Bacillus pumilus: one gene and its partner. The protein of the gene in region 2 interacts with the protein of the main gene of each other region in a pairwise test. Links are inferred from orthologs where the notes say so. Each region holds a gene or a part of one and is shown on either strand. Other genes may lie near its edges. The genes, in order: GKC25_RS15830 and topA.

Region 1 (6,025 bases), 1.6 Mb from region 2 along the record:
TTGTGAAAGCGCAGAGGAATTTTTATGGCTTCTAGTTGTCCACGAGATACATCTCTTTTCATTTTCTTAGAGGGCGTCGCACTTAAATAAACCCTAACCCCTTTCTTTCTCATTGCCTTTAAAACAGCAAATTGGAGACGTTCATCGATTGAATAAGGAAAGGCGTCGACTTCATCTATAATAAGCACATCAAATGCATGTTTGTATCTCATCAACTGATGAGTTGTGGCGATCACTAGCGGTGCTATTTGGAACCTTTGAGGGCTTCCTCCATAAAGAACAGCTATTTTCATTCCTTGAAATGCTTTTTTAAGCCGCGGCTCTAGTTCAAGGACAACATCTGTTCTAGGTGTCGCAATGCAGACACTCATTCCTTGATGTAAGGCATATTTAATTCCGTAAAAGAGCACCTCTGTTTTCCCTGCCCCGCAAACTGCCCAGATGAGTAGGTCAGATTTTTTTTTTATCGCTTCGATCAATTTTTCGGACGCTCTTTTTTGTCCTTTAGACAGGTTTCCCTGCCATGTTAATTCCGTATGACATGTTTCTTCCATTTGTGGACCCGTCCATTCATAAAGAAAGCCACATTCCGTTGTTTTCCCCATCATGATGCATGATCTACAGTACACACAATCTTTTTGACACATGTCACACGGAGTGTGGGCAAAGTACCGCTTTTTTGATACACCACATCTACAGCAAGTAAGACCATTTGCTTTCCTCTCAATAGCAGGTGTTCGGATGACGAACCCTTTCTCCTCCAGCCAATCCAAATCGGACTGTGAGCATCTTGTTTCAGCGGTAAGCAGGTGGCGTGACTGCAGTTGCTGCCTTAGTTCCATTGCTTTGTCCATGTTCAATTTCACCAAACACCTTTCAACTGATGTTTGCCTATTATGCGCAAAGACATGACCTTTCGTCCAACAGCTAAAATAGAAAAACAAAACCCCTTTTCTATTAGAAAAGAGGTTTTTTAAGATTTATCTAATCACCCAGCCAAGAGCTATAGAGCCTTCGCCTAGATGAGTGCCAATCACGGCACCAAAGTAGCTTTTATAAAATTCAACATGAGGATACTTTTCTGATAAGTGCGCAATTAAGTCGTCTGCTTCTTCTTCTCTATTACCATGTATCAGTGTTGCTCTCATCGGGACACCACGTGATGCATCTTCGTCAAATAATTCAAAAATACGTGAAATGGCTTTTTTCCGTGTACGAATCTTCTCAAAAGGGACAATTAGCTTGTTGTCAAAATGCAGTATAGGCTTTACCTTTAAGAGGCTCCCAATAAAAGCCTGAGCACCATTTAATCTGCCGCCTCTTTGTAAATGAGTTAAATCGTCTACCATAAAATAAGCTCTCTGATTCTCTTTCAGATAATTGAGATGGGCTAACACTTCTTCTAGAGAAGCACCACCTTGGATTTTTTCAGCAGCTTCTATCGCATAAAAACCTTGCGCCATACAGCTAGTTTCTGTATCAAACGGATAAATATCAATCCCGTCAACTAGGTCATTTGCTGAGGCTGCACTATTATATGTTCCACTAATTCCGCTTGAAAGGTGAATACTAATCACGGCATCGTATGTTTCACTTAGTTTTTCATATAATTCTATTAACTCTCCGAAAGCAGGCTGAGAGGTGGTTGGAAGGTCTTTATGCTTTTTGACTTCTTCATAATATGTCTTCCAATCCATTTCTATTTCTTCACGGTATGATTCGTTGCCAAAAATGACATTAAGAGGGATCATATGAATATGATGTTTATCACGCAGCTCTTGTGGTATATAAGCAGTACTGTCTGTTACAACGGCTATTTTCATTCTTAAATACCTTCCTTATCCGTTAAGTTGCTCTTTTTTATTTTCAAAGAATGATCATTGTTATTCATTAGATTTATAATAGTAATCAAAAAAGCCTGCCTAATCAATAGGCAAGCCCGTTATATCCGAAAAAGACTCCTTATCTACCTATCATTTCTCTCCAGTTAACATGTGAGAGAACCAAAAACAGGCGAAAAAGGAGTACTTGTCCGGAACATTATCTCATTTCTACCCAGCCGTTTTTAATTGCTACAACAACAGCTTGTGTACGGTCGTTTACATTCATTTTTTGTAAAATGTTACTCACGTGGTTTTTGACTGTTTTCTCACTAATAAAGAGCGACTCACCAATTCCTCTATTGCTCTTTCCGTCAGCTAACATTTGAAGAACTTCGCACTCACGTCTCGTTAAGATATGAAGTGGTCTGCGAATTTCAGGATATACCTCGTGCTGCGGATGTGCTGAAACGCCACTAGTCGCTAGGCGTCGGAATTCATTTACTAAGTTATGAGTAACTTTCGGATGTAAATAAGATCCTCCGTCAGCTACGACTTTCACTGCTTCAATGAGCGTGTCTGCATCCATTTCTTTTAACAGGTAGCCTCTTGCCCCTGTTTTCAATGCATGTGTCACATAGTTTTCATCGTCATGAATAGATAGAATAATGACTTTTGATTCGGGATAAAGCTCAACTAGCTGCTTTGTAGCCTCTACACCATTTACATTCGGCATATTAATGTCCATAATGACAACATCCGGATGATAGTGTTCTACGATACGTGCAGCTTCGTCACCGTCGTCTCCTTCTGCAACTACTTCAAAAGTAGGTTCAAAATCTAAAATCCGTTTGACACCTTCACGGAATAATTGGTGATCATCAATAATTACAATATTTACTTTAGTCACAAGCTACGCCTCCCCATGTTTATTGTTCTACACCTGAACTTTATGGTCAATATGTCTTTTGTCTCTATTTTACAATTTTATTTTGCAATGTTAATGGCACGCGAATCATGATGAATGTCCCTAGACCTATTTTTGAGTCTATGGTCATTTTACCTTCCAGTAAGTCTACGCGTTCTTTCATGCCAAGTAAACCGAAGGATTTGTTTTTGTTTGTTTTCACATCTTTCATATCAAAGCCTTTTCCATCGTCTTTGATAATTAACGTGACAAAGTCTTTCGTCACTTCTACTTTTACAGAGATTTCTTCAGCTTCGGAATGCTTTAGTGAATTTGTGACAGCTTCTTGGGCTAGTCTAAACAGTGCCACTTCAAATTGAGAAGCAATTCTTTCGCTTTCTGTATCCCCTAGGCATTGGAACGTAATCTTGGTTTTTCCATCATACTCTTCGATTGTGTTTAAATATTTTCTTAGCGTCGGAATGAGACCCAAATCATCTAAAGCCATTGGTCTTAAATCATAAATGATTCTTCTCACTTCGTACAGAGCATTTCGCACATTCTGTCTGAGACTTCTAATTTCTTTAAAGCCTTCTTCTGTCCCACGGTCTCTGAAAATCCGTTCAATTAATTCGGAACGCATCATCACGTTTGCCAGCATCTGGGCCGGACCGTCATGAATTTCCCGGGACACCCTTTTGCGTTCTTCTTCTTGGGCTTCAATAATTCTTAGTCCAAAATCTTGTTTTGCCTGAGCATCTTCAAGTAACACGCCAACTTGACGTAAGTCCTGATTGAGATAGTTGAGAACAACTGTGATCTGACTCACAAGCGTTTCAGAGCGTTCAATGACGTCTTGCAGGCTTAACAATCGTCTTTCCAGATCGTCTCTTCTTTCTCTCAGCTGCTTTTCGCGTTGCTGGATCATGGTGAGTTCCACTTGCAGATTATGTGCTTTTTCGTAGGCCTCCCGTATTTCTTCTTCGCTAAATTTGTTGAAGTTTCTGCTGACCTCAGATAAGCGATTTCTAGCATGTCTCGTATGGACTTCGAGTTTATCCCCAAAATCAATTACTTCGTTTACTTGCTGCTTGATTTGCTTCAGCTCTTCTACTAGGCTTTCATATTGTTGACGGGACTGTTCGCCTATCCTAAATACTTCGTCCTTGCTGCCATCAACTGTACTTAGCATTTTCATGATGATTGAATCCAATAATTTCGGATCCATTTTAGGTGTTGTCATGGCTTTTCCCTCCCGTAACAGTGATGTCATCTTTTTTTATTATAAATGTCATTGATCTGCATTTTATGTCGAATTATAATGAAAGAATGCGTATAAATCATGAAGTTTTTATGACGACCCTTTTTCCGCCCCTATCATCATAACAAAATACGCTGTAAAATTCTAAAACGAATGCAAATTTTCTCTAGTCTTACAATTTGCTTGTCAGGAGGGTAAGTCTTTTGCTGAATCGCTATCTTACAGTAAAAAGTCGTGGCGAGCATGAGATCGTCATTGAAAAATCACGTTTTATTTGTCATATACAGCGTGCTGTCTCAGAAGAAGAAGCACAAGCATTTATACAATCCATTAAAAAACAACATTGGAATGCCACACATAATTGTTCTGCCTATCTCATTGGAGAACATGACCTGATTCAAAAAGCGAATGATGATGGTGAACCAAGCGGTACAGCAGGTGTGCCAATGCTTGAAGTGTTAAAAAAACGGAAGCTGAAAGATACAGTCGTAGTGGTCACTCGTTATTTCGGCGGTATTAAGCTAGGCGCCGGTGGATTGATTCGTGCCTACGGAAAATCTGTATCAGAAGCCATCAACCATGTTGGTATGGTAGAACGCTGTTTAATGCGTACGATGCACACAACAATAGATTATACATGGCTTGGAAAGGTAGAGAATGAGCTTAGAGCCTCATCTTTTCAGCTAAAAGAAATTCATTATGCAGAAGATGTTATTTTTGAGACGTATGTAGAAGAAACACAAACAGAGCAGTTCATTGAATGGATGACTGAGCTGACAAATGGAAAGAGTGTTACAAAAGAAGGCGAACTGATTTATTTAGAAAAGGACATTGGTCCGATAAAGGAGACAGATGAATGGCACAACGAGTAAGAGTGCGTGTACGAAAGAAAAAGAGTAAGAAGAAGAAAATTTTCAAACGTATCCTGGTCTTATTTTTGCTTCTTATCATCTGCATGGGCGGATTTGCAGTATATAAAATAGTCAATACACTTCAGGCTGCTGACAAAACATATGATGAGCTAGACCGAGGAGAGAAATCGAAGCTTCGTGATGCGGTCATTGATATTAAGAAGAAACCTTTCTCTGTACTATTTGTCGGAATTGAGGATTATGCCACAGATGGTGATCATGGCCGTTCAGATTCACTCATTGTCGCAACGATTAACCCTCAAGACAAAACGATGAAAATGGTTAGTATCCCTCGTGACACACGCGTACAGCTTGCAAGTGACACGACAGGAAATAAAGAAAAGATCAATGCAGCATTTGCTAAAGGTGGAAAAGACGAGACGATTGAAACTGTCGAACAATTCTTGCATATTCCGATTGATAAATATGCAACCGTTGATTTTGACGGATTCAAGGATGTCATTGATGAAGTCGGCGGAATTGATATCGATGTTCCATTTGACTTCAATGAAAAAAGTGATGTGAAAAAATCGAAAAAGATTTACTTCAAAAAAGGCAATATGCATTTAAACGGGGAAGAAGCACTTGCTTACGCTCGGATGAGAAAACAAGATCCACGCGGTGATTTCGGACGTAATGATCGTCAGAAACAAATTTTACGCGCAATGATTGATCAAATGTCGAAGGCAAATAACATTGCGAACGTCGATAATATCGCTAAAGAAGTAAGTGATCACATTACGACCAACTTCCGTATCACAGAAGGTCTTGCACTTCAGCAAATCTACAGCGGATTTAAAGGAAACGACACAGAAACACTTTCTATTAAAGGGTCAGATCTTTATTTAGGACCAAATCGAACGTATTACTTTGAGCCAGATCAAACCAATCTAGCTAACGTACAAAATGAATTACGGACGCATTTAAAGCTTCCTGCTGAATCTTCGACTGAAACAGATTCACAAACCAATCCACCCTCTGGTGAAACAGGGTCAAGTGATACAGCTAATCCTTCGACCAGCACACCAGGACAATAATAAAAACAGCCCAGTTCCTAGGAACGGGCTGTTTTTTATTGTCTTTTGACCATTCGTTTATAGAATTTCGTAAATGGTTTGAACTCTTC
Region 2 (16,517 bases):
AGCCCAACAACTCGATTGACTTTGCCAAATCGTTTATAAGGATCGGCGGTTTCAATTGTTTCTTTTAACACATCAATGTTCATTTGTGATCACCTGAATCAATGACTTCTAGTAACTTTTCTTTCAACTGATTCATTTGGGTATCAACACTCGCTTCCACTTTTCCAAAGCTTGTTTCTACGTAACAAGTCCCTTTTGGCGCTTTTTCATCCGAGTAAATGGCAAGGTGTGTATCCTTTTGAAGGATTCTGATTAATTCGTCTTTATACTCCATCACATGATCGTAATGTTCAGGGTCAACATAGATGGAAATATCGTCATATTCTTTCACTTCTGAAATGACCTGCTTCACGAGAGCCAAAAATTGATCTTTCGTGTCCTCAGCCGAGTACCAAACGCGTTTGGCGAGTTCGAAAGCCAGTTCCACAATTTTTTCTGCGGAGCTTTCAATTTTTTCTTCGTAATCCTGCTTGGCAAGACTGACAATGTCATTCGCTTGATCAAGAATCGATTGGTACTGCATATTCGCATCTGTTTCACCCTTTTGGAAGCCATCTTGGTAACCTGCTTGTTTCGCTTCTTCAATGAGCTGCATTCTTTCTTCTTCAAAAGCAGCGCGGCGCTGATTGATTTCAGCCATTGTTTTTTCAAGCTCACTATTTGCTTGTTCTACTATACGGCTTGCTTGATCTTCAGCATCACTTAGTACAAGCTGCGATGCTTCTGTTTCATTGACAAGCTCTTCTTCGTGATGTTCTTTTTTAAACTCCACTTGCTGCAAAGGAATCGTTTGCCGGCCTTGCTCAGGAATAACAGATGTTTCATGTTTGATAATCCTAGACAATGATATCGTCTCCTCCGCCTCGAGCTATGACGATTTCTCCAGCTTCCTCGAGTCGTCTTACGATGCTGACAATACGAGTTTGTGCTTCCTCGACATCTCTAAGCCGGACAGGTCCCATAAACTCCATTTCTTCTTTGAACGTTTCGACCATTCGCTGTGACATGTTGCGGAAGACAATTTCTTTGACCTCTTCGCTTGCCACTTTGAGCGCGAGCAATAAGTCATCATTTTCAACATCTCTGATCACACGCTGAATCGCTCTACTGTCAAGAGTGACAATATCTTCAAAGACAAACATACGTTTCTTAATTTCATCAGCAAGCTCAGGATCTTGAATTTCAAGTGTGTCTAAAATGGTCTTCTCGGTCGCACGGTCTACACCATTTAGTACTTCTACAACCGCTTCGACCCCGCCCGTTTGCGTATAGTCCTGCGTAAAGGTTGAAGAAAGCTTTTGTTCAAGAATGCGTTCCACTTCATTGATGATCTCTGGAGATGTGCGGTCCATTAAAGCAATACGTCTCGCAACCTCTGTTTGTACTTCCTCACCTAATTCAGATAAAATCTGCCCAGCTTGGACTGGATCTAAGTAGGAAAGGATGAGCGCGATGGTTTGTGGATGCTCATGCTGGATAAAGTTTAAGATTTGTTCTGGGTCAGCCTTTCGAGCAAAATCAAACGGTTTCACTTGAAGCGAGGATGTTAATCGGTTTAAGATGCTGTCCGCTTTGTCCTCACCAAGCGCTTTTTCAAGCACTTGTCTTGCGTACATAAGACCGCCTTGTGATATGTAGTCCTGCGCGATGGCGATGCTGTGAAACTCTTCGATGATTTCATCTTTCTTAGCAGTATCTACACTTCGTACATTGGAAATTTCTAATGTTAATTTTTCTATTTCGTCTTCAGACAGATGTTTGTATACAGATGCTGACACGTCTAGCCCTAAGGAAATCATTAGGATTGCTGCTTTTTGTCTGCCTGTTAGTCGATTTGGATCTTTTCTCGACATGTGTATTCCTCCTAATCCTCGGACAGCCAGCTGCGTAGCAATTTAGCAAAGTCTTCTGGTTTTTCTTTTGCCATTTTTTCAAGCTGATTTTTTCTCACCATTTCTTCTGTTTCTGGTTCAGTGTCGATATCAGGAACATGGATTGGTGTACGTTCATCAAACTCAAACTCTTCTTCCTCTTCTTTTCTGCGTTTACGCACAAGAAGAATAATGAGAGCGATAATTGCAAGTAGTAGCACACCGCCTACAATATAAACCCAGATTGGAATATTGTTTGATGGGTTTTCTGCTGCAGTTTGCTGTTTACCGTCTAATTTTGATACAGATAAAACAATTTTGTTATCTAAGTCCGCTTGAGTGAGCGCTTGACCATTTGTGTATTCTTTATCAATTGAAGTGCTAATGATCGTTGAAAGAATCTTTTTGATATCATCTTGCCTTTCAGGTGTTAAAGAGTTCACATCGTTTGCCGTTGGTGGTTCGACCAATGCTTGAATGCCAACATCTCTAATTTTATAAGGGCTCTCTTTGATATCTTTATGAATGCGGTTGACTTCATAGTTGATACGATCTTCGCTCTTTTCGTAATCTCCGCTACCGTTCGCTCCATCGGCGCCTTGATAATTTGTGACATCATCGTCGCCTGTTCCAGCGGTGCCTCCAGCTGCTGCACCATTTCCTGAATAAGTTTCAGCAATCTTTTCAGCACTGACAGCAATGCCTTGCATGTTTTCTTTATCAACTGGTTCTACAAGATCTTCTTTTCTTTTCTCTTCAGTAAAATCAATGTCTGTTGTGACCGATACAGCCACTTTTTCTTGACCCATCATTGTTCCGAGCAGCTGTTGAATTTTTCTTTGAAGGTTCTTTTCAATCTCTTCTTTTTTCTGCTGCTGTGCATCCATTCCACTTGCATAGGAATCGGAACTGCTGTTTAAGTCGTAGTAGTTGGAATCTTGGTCCATAATGACAATGTTTTCTGTCTTTAAATTCGGCACACTTTTTGAAATAAGATGATAAAGGCCTTTTACTTGCTGCGGCGCGAGCGTGTAGCCAGGCTCAACTTGCAGCACAATGGATGCTGATGCATTACTTTGCTCTTCTCCAACAAAAACGGAATCTTTTGGCAGGTTAATCATAACTTTTGAATCTTTAATCCCATCAATCGTGTTGATTAGATTGGATAGTTCTGTCTGAGTTGCGTCTACTTTCAGAACATCAAATTCATTATCTGTTAAACCGAAGCCGGAATTGTTCGCAAAGAAGGAATAATCAATATTCCCTGTCTTAGGGAGACCCTCAGATGCGAGTGTTACTTTTAAAGTGTCGGCCTGCTTTTCTGGAACGAGAATCGTTGTTCCATTATTCGCAAGTTCCGATTTAACGTTTTTGCCATCCAGTTCCTGTTTGATTTGTCCAGCTTCTGCCTCAGACAAATCTTTAAACAATGGAACCATTTTTTCAGAAGAAGCAAAGATGCTAACAACCGTAATAATGATTGCTAGGGCAGCAACGCCGCCAATCATGAGTATTTTTTGTAATTTTGATCGATTTCGCCAAAACTCAACTGTTTTTGTTCTTAATTGCATTAAAGTACGATTCATCTTAACCCCCGGTCATTCCATTCAGTCTTTTTTTGTCCGTCAGCACCTCCTACATCTGCATTCTCATAATCTCTTGGTACGCTTCGACTGCTTTATTTCGAAACTCCGTTGCAGCTGTAAGTGTCACACTCGCTTTTTGCGAGGCAATCATGACTTCATCGAGATTGACATCTTTTCCTTGTGCAAGAGCATTTGTATACTGGTCTGATTTCAGCTGTGATTGATTTAATGCCTCAATGGAATTCTTCAGCACATCAGAGAAATTCGTTTGACTTTTAGGTGCAGCCGCCTGAACGGACGATGCATTCGTCAATTCACTTGCTTGCTGAGCGGTTTGAAGCTGGAAAGGAGATATTGCGTTAACCAATTCTTTTCACCTTACTTTCCTATTTCTAAAGCTTTCATCAACATGCTTTTATTCGCATTTAGTGCGGTCACGTTTGCTTCATATGACCTTGAGCTGCTGATGAGGTCAACCATTTCCTTTAATGGATCAACATTAGGTGTTTGAACATATCCATTTTCATTGGCATCGGGATTTGTAGGATCATATTGAAGGTTGAATGGAGTTTCGTCTTCTGTAATCTTCGTTGCTTTCACGCCGTTTCCTAATTTGCCGCTCGAATTCATGCTTGAGTTCAATATAGATGAAAACGATTCACCTGACGGCTGTAATGTGACGAGCTTACGTCTATAAGGCTCCCAGTTGCCATCAACCTGTTTCGCTCTTGTTGTATCCATATTTGCAAGGTTAGAGGATACAACGTCCATTCTGAGCCTCTGAGCTGTTAATGCTGAGGCCGAAGCGTTAACTCCTGAAAAAATTGACATCACTTACCTCCTGTCAAAACTGTTTTAAGAGAATTGAATTTTCCACTCATTCTTTCAACCAACGCATTATACTGAATTTGGTTTTTAGCGAGTTCACTCATCTCTTGATCAATATCGACATTATTTCCGTTTTCTTGATATGAAGTACGGTTGCTCGAAACAACTGAATAATTAGACCCTGTTTTAGAAAAATCAATGTGACCTTGGTATGTTTTTTTAGCATCTAACTTGATCGACGCATCGTTTAGCATATCATGAAAAGCGACGTTTTTCGACTTGTAGTTCGGTGTGTCTATATTCGCGATATTATTGCTTATGACTTTTTGCTTAACATTCGCTCTGCCCAAGGCATTCTCAAGGTTGCTTATCGTTCCAGAAAATATATCCAAAACCATATACCTCCAATCATATGTATTTCATTCCATTTAATCATGTCGAGATTTGTAAAACCATATGTTCATTGTAAGAAATAATAGGATTAAAGTCTATGATGTATATGTAAAAAAAACTCGTAATATATATCTATTTTACGAATAGGCATAAAGACCTAGATTCAAAGAACTAAGAATTGTAAGGGTTTTCTTGGAAAAAAGAGTGTCATTTTTCGGACAAATCCTCTTTTTTTATACAAAAAACCCCTTTTCAGCTTGTAATTTTGGCCGAAAAGGGGTTTTGATTAATGAGATTTTAAATTTTCAAGTTCAATTAAAAATTTGTTGTTTAACACTTTGATATACGTTCCCTTCATTCCAAGAGAACGAGATTCGATGACACCTGCACTTTCTAACTTACGTAAGGCGTTCACGATCACTGAACGAGTGATTCCTACACGGTCAGCAATTTTACTTGCCACAAGGAGCCCTTCGTTGCCATCAAGTTCTTCAAAGATGTGCTCAATGGCTTCAAGCTCACTATATGAAAGAGAACTAATCGCCATTTGAACAACCGCTTTACTTCTTGCTTCTTCTTCGATTTCTTCTCCTTTTTCACGAAGGATCTCCATTCCAACAACTGTTGCTCCGTACTCAGCAAGTATTAAATCATCATCAGTGAATGTATCTTGCAAACGAGACAGGATTAACGTTCCTAAACGATCTCCTCCTCCGATAATTGGAACAATGGTTGTCAAACCTGATTCGAATAAATCACGGTTCTCAATTGGGAAAGCTGTATACTCACTGTTAATGTCAAGGTTTGAAGATGTTTCAGGGATGTTGAATAGACTCTTTGTATATTCTTCAGGGAACTGACGGTCTTCAAGCATTTTCTTCATACGCGGATTTTCAATCTGCTGGTTGATCGAGTAGCCTAGAAGCTTCCCTCTTCTACTCAACACAAAAATGTTTGAATCAATGACATCTCTCAGTGTTTCCGCCATTTCTTTAAAATTAACTGGTTTCCCTGCTGAATCTTGCAGCATTGAGTTAATAATCCTTGTTTTTTGTAGTAACGCCATATTAATGATCCTCCTAGATTACTTTATTCATTTGTTAAAGTATAAATTGACTTAAGTCTTTGTTATTTGCAATCTTTCCTAGCTTCTCTTCTACATACTGAGGGGTAATGGTCACTGTCTCCAGTGTAATATCAGGCGCCTCAAATGAAAGCTCTTCAAGCAGCTTTTCAAGTATGGTATGAAGCCTTCTTGCACCGATGTTATCTGTCTCCTGATTGACATGATAAGCCACTTCGGCAATCTTATGAATAGCATCGTCAGAAAATTCAAGAGATATACCTTCTGTTTCAAGTAAAGCTTTATATTGCTTTAATAATGCGTTATCTGGTTCCGTTAAGATTTTCACAAAGTCTTCGATACTTAATTTATCTAATTCTACACGGATTGGGAAGCGCCCTTGAAGCTCTGGAATCAAATCTGATGGTTTCGCCATATGAAATGCACCTGCTGCTACAAAAAGCACATGGTCTGTTTTTACTGCCCCATATTTCGTCATCACAGTTGAACCTTCTACAATCGGTAAAATATCACGTTGAACACCTTCACGAGAAACATCTGCAGATGATGCACCACCGCTTTTGGCGATTTTGTCGATTTCGTCGATAAAAATAATCCCTTGCTGTTCTGCTTTATAAACGGCTTCCTGACTGACTTCATCCATGTCAATCAGTTTTGAAGCTTCCTCAGCAGTTAACGCCTTTCTTGCTTCTCTGACGGTCAGCTTTCTGCGTTTTTTCTTTTTAGGCATGAGATTGCCGAGCGCATCCTGCATGTTCATGCCCATTTGCTCCATACCCGAGCCCTGAAGCATATCAAACATGGATGGCTGCTGCTCTTCAACTTCGATCGTGACGTAATGATCTTCAAGTTCTCCCATAGCCAGCTGATGAGTGATTCGCTTTCTTGTCGATTCAAGTTCAACTTCTTCACTTGATTGATCTCGATCACGGTCATCTTCATCAGAACCGCCAAACAGCATCTCAAAAGGATTTTTCACAGACTGGCTTTTTTTCTTTCCAGGAACAAGTAAATGAACAAGACGTTTATTTGCTTGTTTTTCTGCTTCTTCTTGAACGTCTTTCATCTTTTCTTCTTTGACAATTCTGATCGCTGTCTCAACTAGATCTCTGACCATCGATTCTACATCACGGCCGACATAACCAACTTCAGTAAACTTCGTCGCTTCCACTTTAATAAAAGGCGCACCAGAAATTTTTGCAATTCTGCGGGCAATCTCTGTTTTCCCCACACCTGTTGGGCCGATCATTAAAATATTTTTCGGAACGACTTCATCCTTTAGCTTATCATGTAAAAGGCTTCTTCTGTAACGGTTTCTTAAAGCCACCGCCACTGCTTTTTTCGCATCAAGCTGACCAATAATATATTGATCAAGCTTTTCAACTATCTCTCTTGGGGTGAACGGCTTTTTCTCCATACGTCTCATGTCCTTTCTATTCAAGCTCTTCTAAAGTGATTTGATCGTTCGTGTAGACACAGATTTCTCCGGCGGTTTCAAGAGCAGCCTTTGCAATATCTCTCGCTGTGAGGTGATCACCTGCATGTGTTTTGAGTGCTCTCCCGGCGCTAAGCGCATAATTGCCGCCTGAGCCGATGGCCAAAATACCGTCATCTGGTTCGATGACCTCTCCTGTCCCAGAGACAAGCAGGATGCTGTCTTTGTTCATAACGATCAGCATGGCCTCAAGCTGTCTGAGCATCTTGTCACTTCGCCATTCTTTCGCTAGTTCTACGGCTGCCCGCTTTAAGTTACCACCATATTCTTCAAGCTTCGTTTCAAACTTTTCAAAGAGTGTAAATGCATCTGCTACTGAACCTGCAAAACCTGCAAGCACCTTGCCTCCGAAAAGACGGCGCACTTTTTTTGCCGTGTGTTTCATCACGACAGCCTGCCCGAAAGTGACTTGACCGTCTCCAGCCATCGCACTTTTTCCTTTATGTTGAACGGCAAAGATGGTTGTTGCATGAAATGATGACATGAAAAAACCTCCTTTTAGGATCGTTTAAAAGCCCTTGGGTGATGAGACATGTATGTTTTCCTTAAAGAATCTTTTGATACATGCGTGTACACCTGAGTTGATGATAAATTCGAATGACCGAGAAGTTCTTGAACACTTCTCAAATCTGCCCCCTCATTTAAGAGGTGTGTGGCAAAGGTGTGCCTTAACATGTGAGGATGGATATGTAGTGTGCCTGACGCCTTTTTCATTAATTCAGTGAGAATGAATCGAACGCCTCTGTCTGTAAGAGGCGCCCCGCGCTGATTCAAAAACACATATGCATCAGCACGATCATTCCCCTTAGCTTCCAGCTTCTGCCTTCCATCCTCTAAATAAATGATGAGCGCTTCATGAGCATATGAACCGAAAGGAACATACCGCTGCTTGCTGCCTTTCCCATGAACAAGCACTGTATCCAACGATAAATCAAGATCAGATTCTTTTAATGAACATAACTCACTGACCCTCATACCTGTTGCATAAAGAAGTTCTAAAATCGCTTGGTTTCTTTGCCCAAGCGGTGTGCTGACATCAGAAACTGTAAAAAGCTCTTTAAGTTCCTCTTCATACAAAAATGAAGGAATTCGCTTATCCTGCTTTGGTAAGCTAACGAGTAAAAAAGGATTTTCTTTCACAAGCTGTTCTCTTAATAGAAATTTATAAAAGCTGCGAAGCGCAGAGACTTTCTTACTAATCGTTCTTCTTGTCAGGCCTTTTTCATAAGCTTCTGTTAAATAAATTCTCGTATCTTGATAGGATACCTCTTCAAAACCGTCTATTCCTTGAATGTTCATAAATCTGACAAACTCTTCAATTGCTTCTGTATATCCTGAGATTGTTAAAGCAGAATAGTTTTTTTCAATTTGCAGATATTCAATGAATAAGTGGACAAGACGCTGTTTATTCGTCATTTTTACACCTCTTTAAGGCTTTTAAATGGTATCACATATCTTGCTTTCCGTGCAATGTTTTACTACAGAGATTTCGAAATAGTTTGAATAGTTTCGATTGCGCGCTTAGCGTACTCTGCATAACGCTCTTGTTTGTTTTTAATCCGAACACCAAGATCTTTCAGCAAGCCAAAGTTCGCATTCATCGGCTGGAAGCTTTTCTTGTTTGTCGATGTGATGTAATAAGCCATGCTGCCGATCGCCGTTTCCTCCGGAAGTGTCACAAGCTCTTCTCCTTTGACAAAACGAGCGGCGTTAATTCCAGCCACTAGTCCGGAAGCTGCGGACTCGACATAGCCTTCAACGCCTGTCATTTGTCCGGCAAAGAATAGATCCTCTCTATTTTTAAACTGATACGTTGGTTTTAAAAGACTTGGTGAGTTAATAAATGTATTGCGGTGCATTACGCCGTATCGAACGATTTCTGCTTCTTCAAGACCTGGAATCAAGCGGAATACTTCCTTTTGGTCGCCCCACTTCAGATGTGTCTGGAAGCCGACGATGTTATATAAAGTACCTGCTGCATCATCTTGTCTTAATTGAACAACAGCGTAAGGTCTTTTTCCTGTTTTCGGATCTTCAAGTCCTACTGGCTTCATCGGACCAAACAGCATCGTTTTCTTTCCTCTTTTCGCCATGACTTCAATTGGCATACAGCCTTCAAAGAAGATTTCTTTTTCGAACTCTTTTAATGGCACAGTTTCAGCAGAAATGAGCGCCTCATAAAAACGATCAAATTCCTCTTCTGTCATTGGACAGTTTAAATAAGCGGCTTCTCCTTTGTCATAGCGTGATTTCAAGTACACCTTATCCATATCAATGCTATCTTTCTCTAGAATAGGTGCCGCTGCATCGTAGAAGTACAGATACTCTTCACCCGTTAACGATTTTAATTCTTTTGAAAGTGCTTCAGATGTAAGCGGGCCCGTTGCAATAATTGTCGGACCTTCAGGAATGCTTTGCACTTCTTCTTGAAAAACCGTCACATTCGGATGATTTTTCACGCGATCGGTAACGTTTGCTGCAAATTCATGACGATCTACTGCAAGCGCTCCGCCAGCAGGGACTGAGCTTTCGTCTGCTGCTGCGATAATCGCTGAATCTAAATGACGCATTTCTTCCTTTAATACACCGACCGCATTCGTCAAAGCGTTGGCACGCAGTGAATTACTGCATACAAGCTCTGCAAATTTATCTGTATGGTGAGCTGGCGTTTGTTTGACAGGTCTCATTTCATACAAGTTGACTTTAATTCCGCGTTTGGCAATTTGCCATGCCGCTTCACTTCCGGCTAAACCTGCTCCGATCACATTTACAAATTGACTCATTGTACAACTCTCCTATTTCGTAAGTTCTGTTTGATGACATAAAAAAGCAGGTGAACAAGGCTGTTCACCGCTATTTTTGTTGTTCCTCTTTATAATCACAGTTCACACATTGAACTTGAATGCCTTTTTTCAGCTTTTTCTCTACAAGCATATTTTCGCATTTTGGACACTTTCTTTCAATTGGTTTGTCCCAAGAGACGAATTCACACTCTGGAAAACGATCACAGCCATAAAAAATGCGGCGCTTCTTAGATTTTCGTTCAACAATGTTTCCTTCATGACAAGTCGGGCATTTCACACCAATATCTTTGACAATTGGTTTTGTGTTACGGCAGTCAGGAAAGTTAGAGCAAGCCATGAACTTACCGTATCGACCCATTTTGTACACCATCGGATGTCCGCACTCTTCACAGTCGACTCCGGCGTATTCAGGCTCAATCTCAACTTCTTGCATCTCTGCTTCTGCTTTTTCTACCCGTTTTGCAAAGTCTTGATAGAAGCTGTCGATAATGCGAACCCATTCGATCGTACCTTCTTCAACGCTATCAAGTTCTTTTTCCATTTTCGCTGTGAATTCCACGTTAATGATTTCAGGGAAGAATTCAATGATTAAGTTAAGAACAATTTCCCCAAGCTCTGTTGGGATAAACCGTTTATTATCAAGTGCGACATAGCCGCGCTTTTGAATCGTATCTAATGTTGGTGCATAAGTAGACGGACGGCCTATACCCAGTTCTTCAAGTGTTTTGACAAGTCTTGCCTCAGTGTAGCGCGGAGGCGGCTGCGTGAAGTGCTGTTCAGGTTCGATATCTTTTGAAAGAACCGTATCACCTTCTTTAAGATCAGGCAGCATTTTGTCCTTTTCTTCTAACTGGTCGTCCTTCCCTTCTACATATACCTTCATGAATCCAGGGAATTTCACTTTGCTCCCGTTAGCACGGAATGTAAGCCCGTTATTGTCAAGGTCTACACTCATTGTATCAAGAACAGCCGGCGCCATTTGGCTTGCCACGAATCGTTCCCAAATCAATTTATACAGACGCAGCTGATCTCGGCTTAAGACATGTTTGACATCTGCTGGTTTTCTTAGCGTAGAAGTCGGCCTGATGGCTTCGTGAGCATCTTGTGCATTTTCGTTCTTTTTAGCGGTTCGTTTTGTTGTATTTAAGAAATTCTTACCGTACGTCTGATCAATGAAAGCAGATACTTCTTCAATCGCCGTATTGGAAATACGTGTTGAGTCCGTTCTCATATATGTAATGAGTCCGACTGTACCTTCTTTACCAAGATCTATTCCTTCATATAATTGCTGTGCAATCATCATCGTCTTTTTCGCACGGAAGTTTAATTTTCTTGCAGCCTCCTGCTGTAAAGTAGAGGTTGTAAACGGAACAGCTGGGTTGCGTTTACGCTCTTTTTTCGTCACTTTCTCTACAGAGAATTTGCTCCCTTTTAGTTTCGAAAGGATTTCTTTTACATCTTCTTTTGTTTTCAGTGGATGCTTTTTGCCATTGACGCCAAAGAAGCTCGCTTCGAAGCTTTCTTTTCCTTTTAGGAATGTACCGTCAATTGTCCAGTATTCTTCTGGTTTAAATTCATTAATTTCATTCTCACGATCAATAATCAGGCGGAGTGCAACTGATTGAACACGACCGGCACTTAAGCCTTTTTTCACTTTCTTCCATAAAATCGGACTGATTTTATACCCGACGAGACGATCTAAGATCCGTCTTGCCTGCTGTGCATCAACTAAATCCATGTTGATCATACGTGGATGCTTAAAGGAATCTTTAATGGCATCTTTTGTAATCTCATTAAAGACAACGCGGCAGTCAGAAGAGAGGTCAAGGTCAAGGCTATGCGCTAAATGCCAAGCAATCGCTTCTCCCTCTCTATCGGGGTCAGCTGCGAGATAGACTTTCTTTGCTTTTTTCGCAGCTGTTTTTAATTCTTTTAAAACGGGGCCTTTCCCGCGAATCGTAATATATCTCGGTTCGAAGTCATGCTCAGTGTCAACACCAAGCTGACTTTTCGGTAAATCCCTTATGTGCCCCATTGAAGCCTTTACTTTATACTTTTTACCTAAATAACGCTCAATCGTTTTCGCCTTGGCTGGCGACTCAACGATGACTAAATAATCAGCCATACTCAAAATCCCCCTTAAGAGGTGTTCTCTCTTTATACATTTCACAATTCATATTTATGTTAATTGCACTTATCTAACAGGCAATCATTAAAAATTCTTTATGATGAACATCATTATAAACACGAAAAACAAAGTGTAAACTTAAATCCTCACTATTATTAAATATTCCTATGTCTTTTGTCAAACGATATTTTTATGAGAGTTCAGTATATTGAACGCTGCGGAAGGAGAATTCCTCTAAAATATCCTTCGTTGAATGAACAAGCTTTGCTCCCTGCTGTATAAGTCTGGCTGGTCCTGTGGAATTAGGATCAAAGATAGATCCTGCGACCGCAAATACCTCTTTGCCTTGCTCAAGTGCTTGATACGCGGTAATGAGCGAACCGCTCTTTTCTTTGCACTGAATCACGATGGTTCCACTTGTCAGCGCACTAATTAAACGATTCCTCATTGGAAAATGCCACTTTTCTGGTTTCACATAAGGCGGGTGCTCGGATAAAAGCAAATGATGCTCTCCCATGTATTGAGCCATTTGCACATGTTCCTTTGGGTATAAGTGCTGAAATCCGCCTGCTATAATACCGATGGTTTTCCCTTTATTCCGAATGCACTCTTTATGTGAAAGTCCATCAATTCCTTTTGCTAAGCCACTGACAATCGTCCAATCTTCCTTTACAAGCTCACCAACAATTTTCTTCACACATGCTTCTCCATAAGACGATGGAACTCGTGTGCCTACTACACCTAAACTTTTTTCTTCATTTAAATATGATATGTTTCCTTTTAGGAATAACACAGGGGGAGGATCATAAATATGTTTTAGTGTGCTGGGATATAAGGGTGATGTGATGGGTATCATGTGAATGTTTTGCTTTAAATAGGCTTGAACGATGTGTTGAAAAATGGGGAATTCATTTTCTTCGGCTTGTTTTAAGCGGGTAAAGTCGATCGTTTGTAATGATCGATCCTGTTTGAAATGTTGTGTTTCTTCATTTATATATAGCTCAGGATCGACTTTCCACCATTTTGTTAACAAAGAGGGTGAGATGAGGCCTTTTAAGCGGTGAAAAATCATTCTTTCGGACACGTTGTACATACCATTCCTCCAGTTTAAGATAGAAAGAAGAAGACTTGTCAAAGAACAAGTCTTCTTGTGTCATTAATGCGTTTTACAAGCTTCGAAGAGATTCTTCTCTTTTAACACTTTAATCAATGTTTCTCCCATGACAGATGGTGTCTCTGCCACTTCAATTCCACATTCACGCATTGTTTTTACTTTTTCATCAGCTGTTCCTTTACCACCAGAAATAATGGCACCAGCATGTCCCATGCGTTTTCCTGGAGGCGCCGTTTTACCGCCAATAAAGCCAACGACTGGCTTTGTCATATTTGCTTTTACCCATTCAGCTGCTTCTTCTTCAGCCGTACCGCCGATTTCACCGATCATAATCACAGCATGTGTATCAGGGTCTTCATTGAATGCTTTTAATACATCAATAAAGTTCGTCCCATTGACAGGGTCTCCGCCGATTCCTACAGCTGTCGATTGACCAACGCCAGCTTCTGAAAGCTGATGTACCGCTTCATATGTAAGCGTTCCAGAACGAGAAACAACACCCACATGACCTTTTTTATGAATGTAGCCAGGCATGATCCCAATCTTACATTCTTCAGGTGTAATGACACCTGGGCAGTTAGGGCCAACAAGTCTTGTCTTTTTCCCTTCCATATACCGTTTCACTTTGACCATGTCAAGCACTGGAATATGTTCTGTGATACAAATGACTAGATCGACTTCTGCATCAACAGCCTCTAAAATGGCATCTGCTGCAAATGGTGCTGGTACATAGATAACAGAAGCATTTGCTCCAGTTGTTTGAACAGCTTCAGATACAGTATTAAATACAGGAACTCCTTCTACTTCAGTTCCACCTTTTCCAGGTGTGACACCGCCAACAATATTTGTTCCGTACTCAATCATTTGTTTTGTATGGAACAATGCGGTTGAACCGGTAATCCCCTGAACAATTACTCTCGTATTTTTATTAATAAATACACTCATTTAGGTTCCCTGCCTTTCTGCTCTACTTGACTAAAGATACAATCTTTTCTGCCCCGTCAGCCATAGACTCAGCAGAAGTGATATTTAAGCCTGAATCACTCAGGATTTTCTTCCCTAATTCAACGTTTGTTCCTTCAAGACGTACAACGAGTGGTAATGTTAAGCCGACTTGTTTCGTCGCTTCAACGACACCTTCTGCAATGACATCACATTTCATGATACCGCCAAAAATGTTCACGAAAATCCCTTTTACATTTTGATCAGATAAGATGATTTTAAATGCTTCCGTTACTTTTTCAGCTGTTGCACCGCCCCCAACATCCAGGAAGTTTGCAGGGTCACCGCCGTAATGCTTGATGATATCCATTGTAGACATCGCAAGACCTGCACCATTGACCATACAGCCAATATTTCCATCTAGAGAAATGTAGCTTAGATCATATTTAGATGCTTCAATTTCTTTTGGATCCTCTTCATCAAGGTCACGGTATTCTAATATATCTTTTTGTCTATATAAAGCATTGCTATCAAAGTTTAATTTCGCATCAAGTGCCATGACTTTTCCATCGCCTGTTACAACAAGTGGATTAATCTCAGCAATTGAACAATCTTTTTCAATAAACGCATTGTAAAGACTTGTCATAAACTTAACAGCTTGGCCAACTAATTTTGTTGGAATATTAATTTTAAACGCTACTTCTCTTGCCTGATAGCCTTGCAAGCCAATCGCTGGGTCGATGACCACTTTGACGATTTTCTCTGGCGTTTTTTCTGCTACTTCTTCAATTTCAGTACCGCCTTCTTCAGAAGCCATCAATACAATTCTTGATGTCGCTCTGTCCAAAACAAGTCCAACGTAGTACTCCTTTTGAATATCGCAGCCTTCTTCAATAAGTAAGCGTTTTATTTCGCGCCCTTCAGGCCCAGTTTGATGTGTGACAAGTGTTTTACCGAGCAATTCCTCTGCAAACCCTTTCACTTCATCTTTTGTTTTTGCAATTTTTACCCCGCCTGCTTTACCACGGCCGCCTGCATGAATCTGTGCTTTTACGACATATACAGAGCTTTCTAGCTCTTCTGATGCTTTCACTGCTTCATCAGGTGTAAATGCTACTTTACCATTTGGAACTGAAACCCCATATTTTCTTAGGATTTCTTTTCCTTGGTACTCATGGATATTCATTTCCCATCCTCCCAACATATGTAGAAACAAAAATTATAAAATAGACTGCGCTTTCATTTTAAAGAATAAAAAAGAGAATGTCTAGGGTTCTATGTAAAATCGTAAAATCCTTCTAAACATTCAAACTTTTATTTTATTAAAAATATAAATTTTTCAGCCAAATCACTTATTTTACCTTATTTTTTCATTTTTTGATCTAATCTATAAATAAACGAAAATATTTCTGCTACAGTATCGTATAACGCTTCAGGGATCTCCTCATCCAGCGTTAAGTGGCGCATGAGTTCGACTAAATTACGGTCTTCTTGGATAGGAACTCCCGACTTTTTTGCTTCTTCAATGATATGGTCTGCCACATAGCCGCTCCCTGTTGCGACGACTTTTGGCGCCTTTTGTTTTTCTTCATCATAATGTAGAGCGACCGCCCTTCTAAGCGGTTTTGAATCCTTCATACTCGTAAGTCCAGCCCTTTCTCGCTGATTTTATGAAAGTGTTCATCTAGAAAGTGAGACGGATCTACTGGCTCTTGTCTCTTCTTTGCTGTAATTCCCGTTAAACTGTATCCTAAGGCATTTAAATTCTCCCGAACAGCTGGAATCATCGGATTAATGGTTCCTTGAAGTTCATGACCGGTTTCAACTGTAATTGCCATGACCTTTTGCTGAATCGTACAGTCGATTAATGTCTCTTCGAGGTTTTCCATGTTTAAGTAAAACATGAGACGGCACTGAGAAATATCAATAGAGCCATCTTTTTTCTTATGTCCTTTTAGAATAAAGGTTAAATCTTGAACACTATGTTTTGAAAAGAGCGGATAAGAGACCATCATTTGGCTGATGGTTTGGTTCTCCTGCTGCACAAATAACTGCCCGTTCAATCTATGAAACAATTGATCGACTTCTTTTTTTACGGGCTCTGGTAAATCAGCCTGCCTCACATCATTTAAGACGAGCTTTAATTGGTGAAGCTCCTGACTTTTTACATCCTGGCTGCCTTTTTCGAGTAGTTTCAGCATACCGATTTCATCTCGTACACCTATTGCCTTTTTCATCGTCATGAGTAAATCGAGCACATCGGTTTTATTGC

The links.
Region 1: the proteins of topA (region 2) and GKC25_RS15830 interact in binary tests that used the Escherichia coli proteins (3 or more experiments, as listed by UniProt). The link is inferred for Bacillus pumilus from one-to-one orthologs.

What each region holds. Positions count from the first base shown.
Region 1 is NZ_CP046128.1:3,086,863-3,092,887, forward strand. The notes cover bases 3,304-6,025. They hold GKC25_RS15830 (YigZ family protein), read left to right. Parts: upstream 3,304-4,191; coding sequence 4,192-4,860; downstream 4,861-6,025. Other genes in these bases: GKC25_RS15825 (sensor histidine kinase), read right to left, coding at 3,304-3,970; GKC25_RS15835 (LCP family protein), read left to right, coding at 4,845-5,936; GKC25_RS15840 (glycosyltransferase family 4 protein), read right to left, coding at 5,972-6,025. Also shown: GKC25_RS15810 (DEAD/DEAH box helicase), read right to left, coding at 1-860; GKC25_RS15815 (DegV family protein), read right to left, coding at 981-1,823; two-component system response regulator DegU, read right to left, coding at 2,041-2,730; more of GKC25_RS15825, read right to left, coding at 2,795-3,303.
Region 2 is NZ_CP046128.1:1,506,703-1,523,219, reverse strand. Bases 9,649-12,645 are described here. They hold topA (type I DNA topoisomerase), read right to left. Parts: upstream 12,187-12,645; coding sequence 10,111-12,186; downstream 9,649-10,110. Other genes in these bases: dprA (DNA-processing protein DprA), read right to left, coding at 12,380-12,645; trmFO (FADH(2)-oxidizing methylenetetrahydrofolate--tRNA-(uracil(54)-C(5))-methyltransferase TrmFO), read right to left, coding at 9,649-10,040. Outside these bases: flagellar protein export ATPase FliI, read right to left, coding at 1-83; flagellar assembly protein FliH, read right to left, coding at 80-844; flagellar motor switch protein FliG, read right to left, coding at 837-1,853; flagellar basal-body MS-ring/collar protein FliF, read right to left, coding at 1,865-3,457; flagellar hook-basal body complex protein FliE, read right to left, coding at 3,507-3,824; flagellar basal body rod protein FlgC, read right to left, coding at 3,836-4,288; flagellar basal body rod protein FlgB, read right to left, coding at 4,288-4,677; GTP-sensing pleiotropic transcriptional regulator CodY, read right to left, coding at 4,965-5,744; hslU (HslU--HslV peptidase ATPase subunit), read right to left, coding at 5,779-7,179; ATP-dependent protease subunit HslV, read right to left, coding at 7,196-7,741; tyrosine recombinase XerC, read right to left, coding at 7,756-8,673; more of trmFO, read right to left, coding at 8,736-9,648; more of dprA, read right to left, coding at 12,646-13,282; sucD (succinate--CoA ligase subunit alpha), read right to left, coding at 13,346-14,248; sucC (ADP-forming succinate--CoA ligase subunit beta), read right to left, coding at 14,271-15,431; GKC25_RS07465 (FlhB-like flagellar biosynthesis protein), read right to left, coding at 15,608-15,883; GKC25_RS07460 (hypothetical protein), read right to left, coding at 15,880-16,517. UniProt on the Escherichia coli protein: Releases the supercoiling and torsional tension of DNA, which is introduced during the DNA replication and transcription, by transiently cleaving and rejoining one strand of the DNA duplex.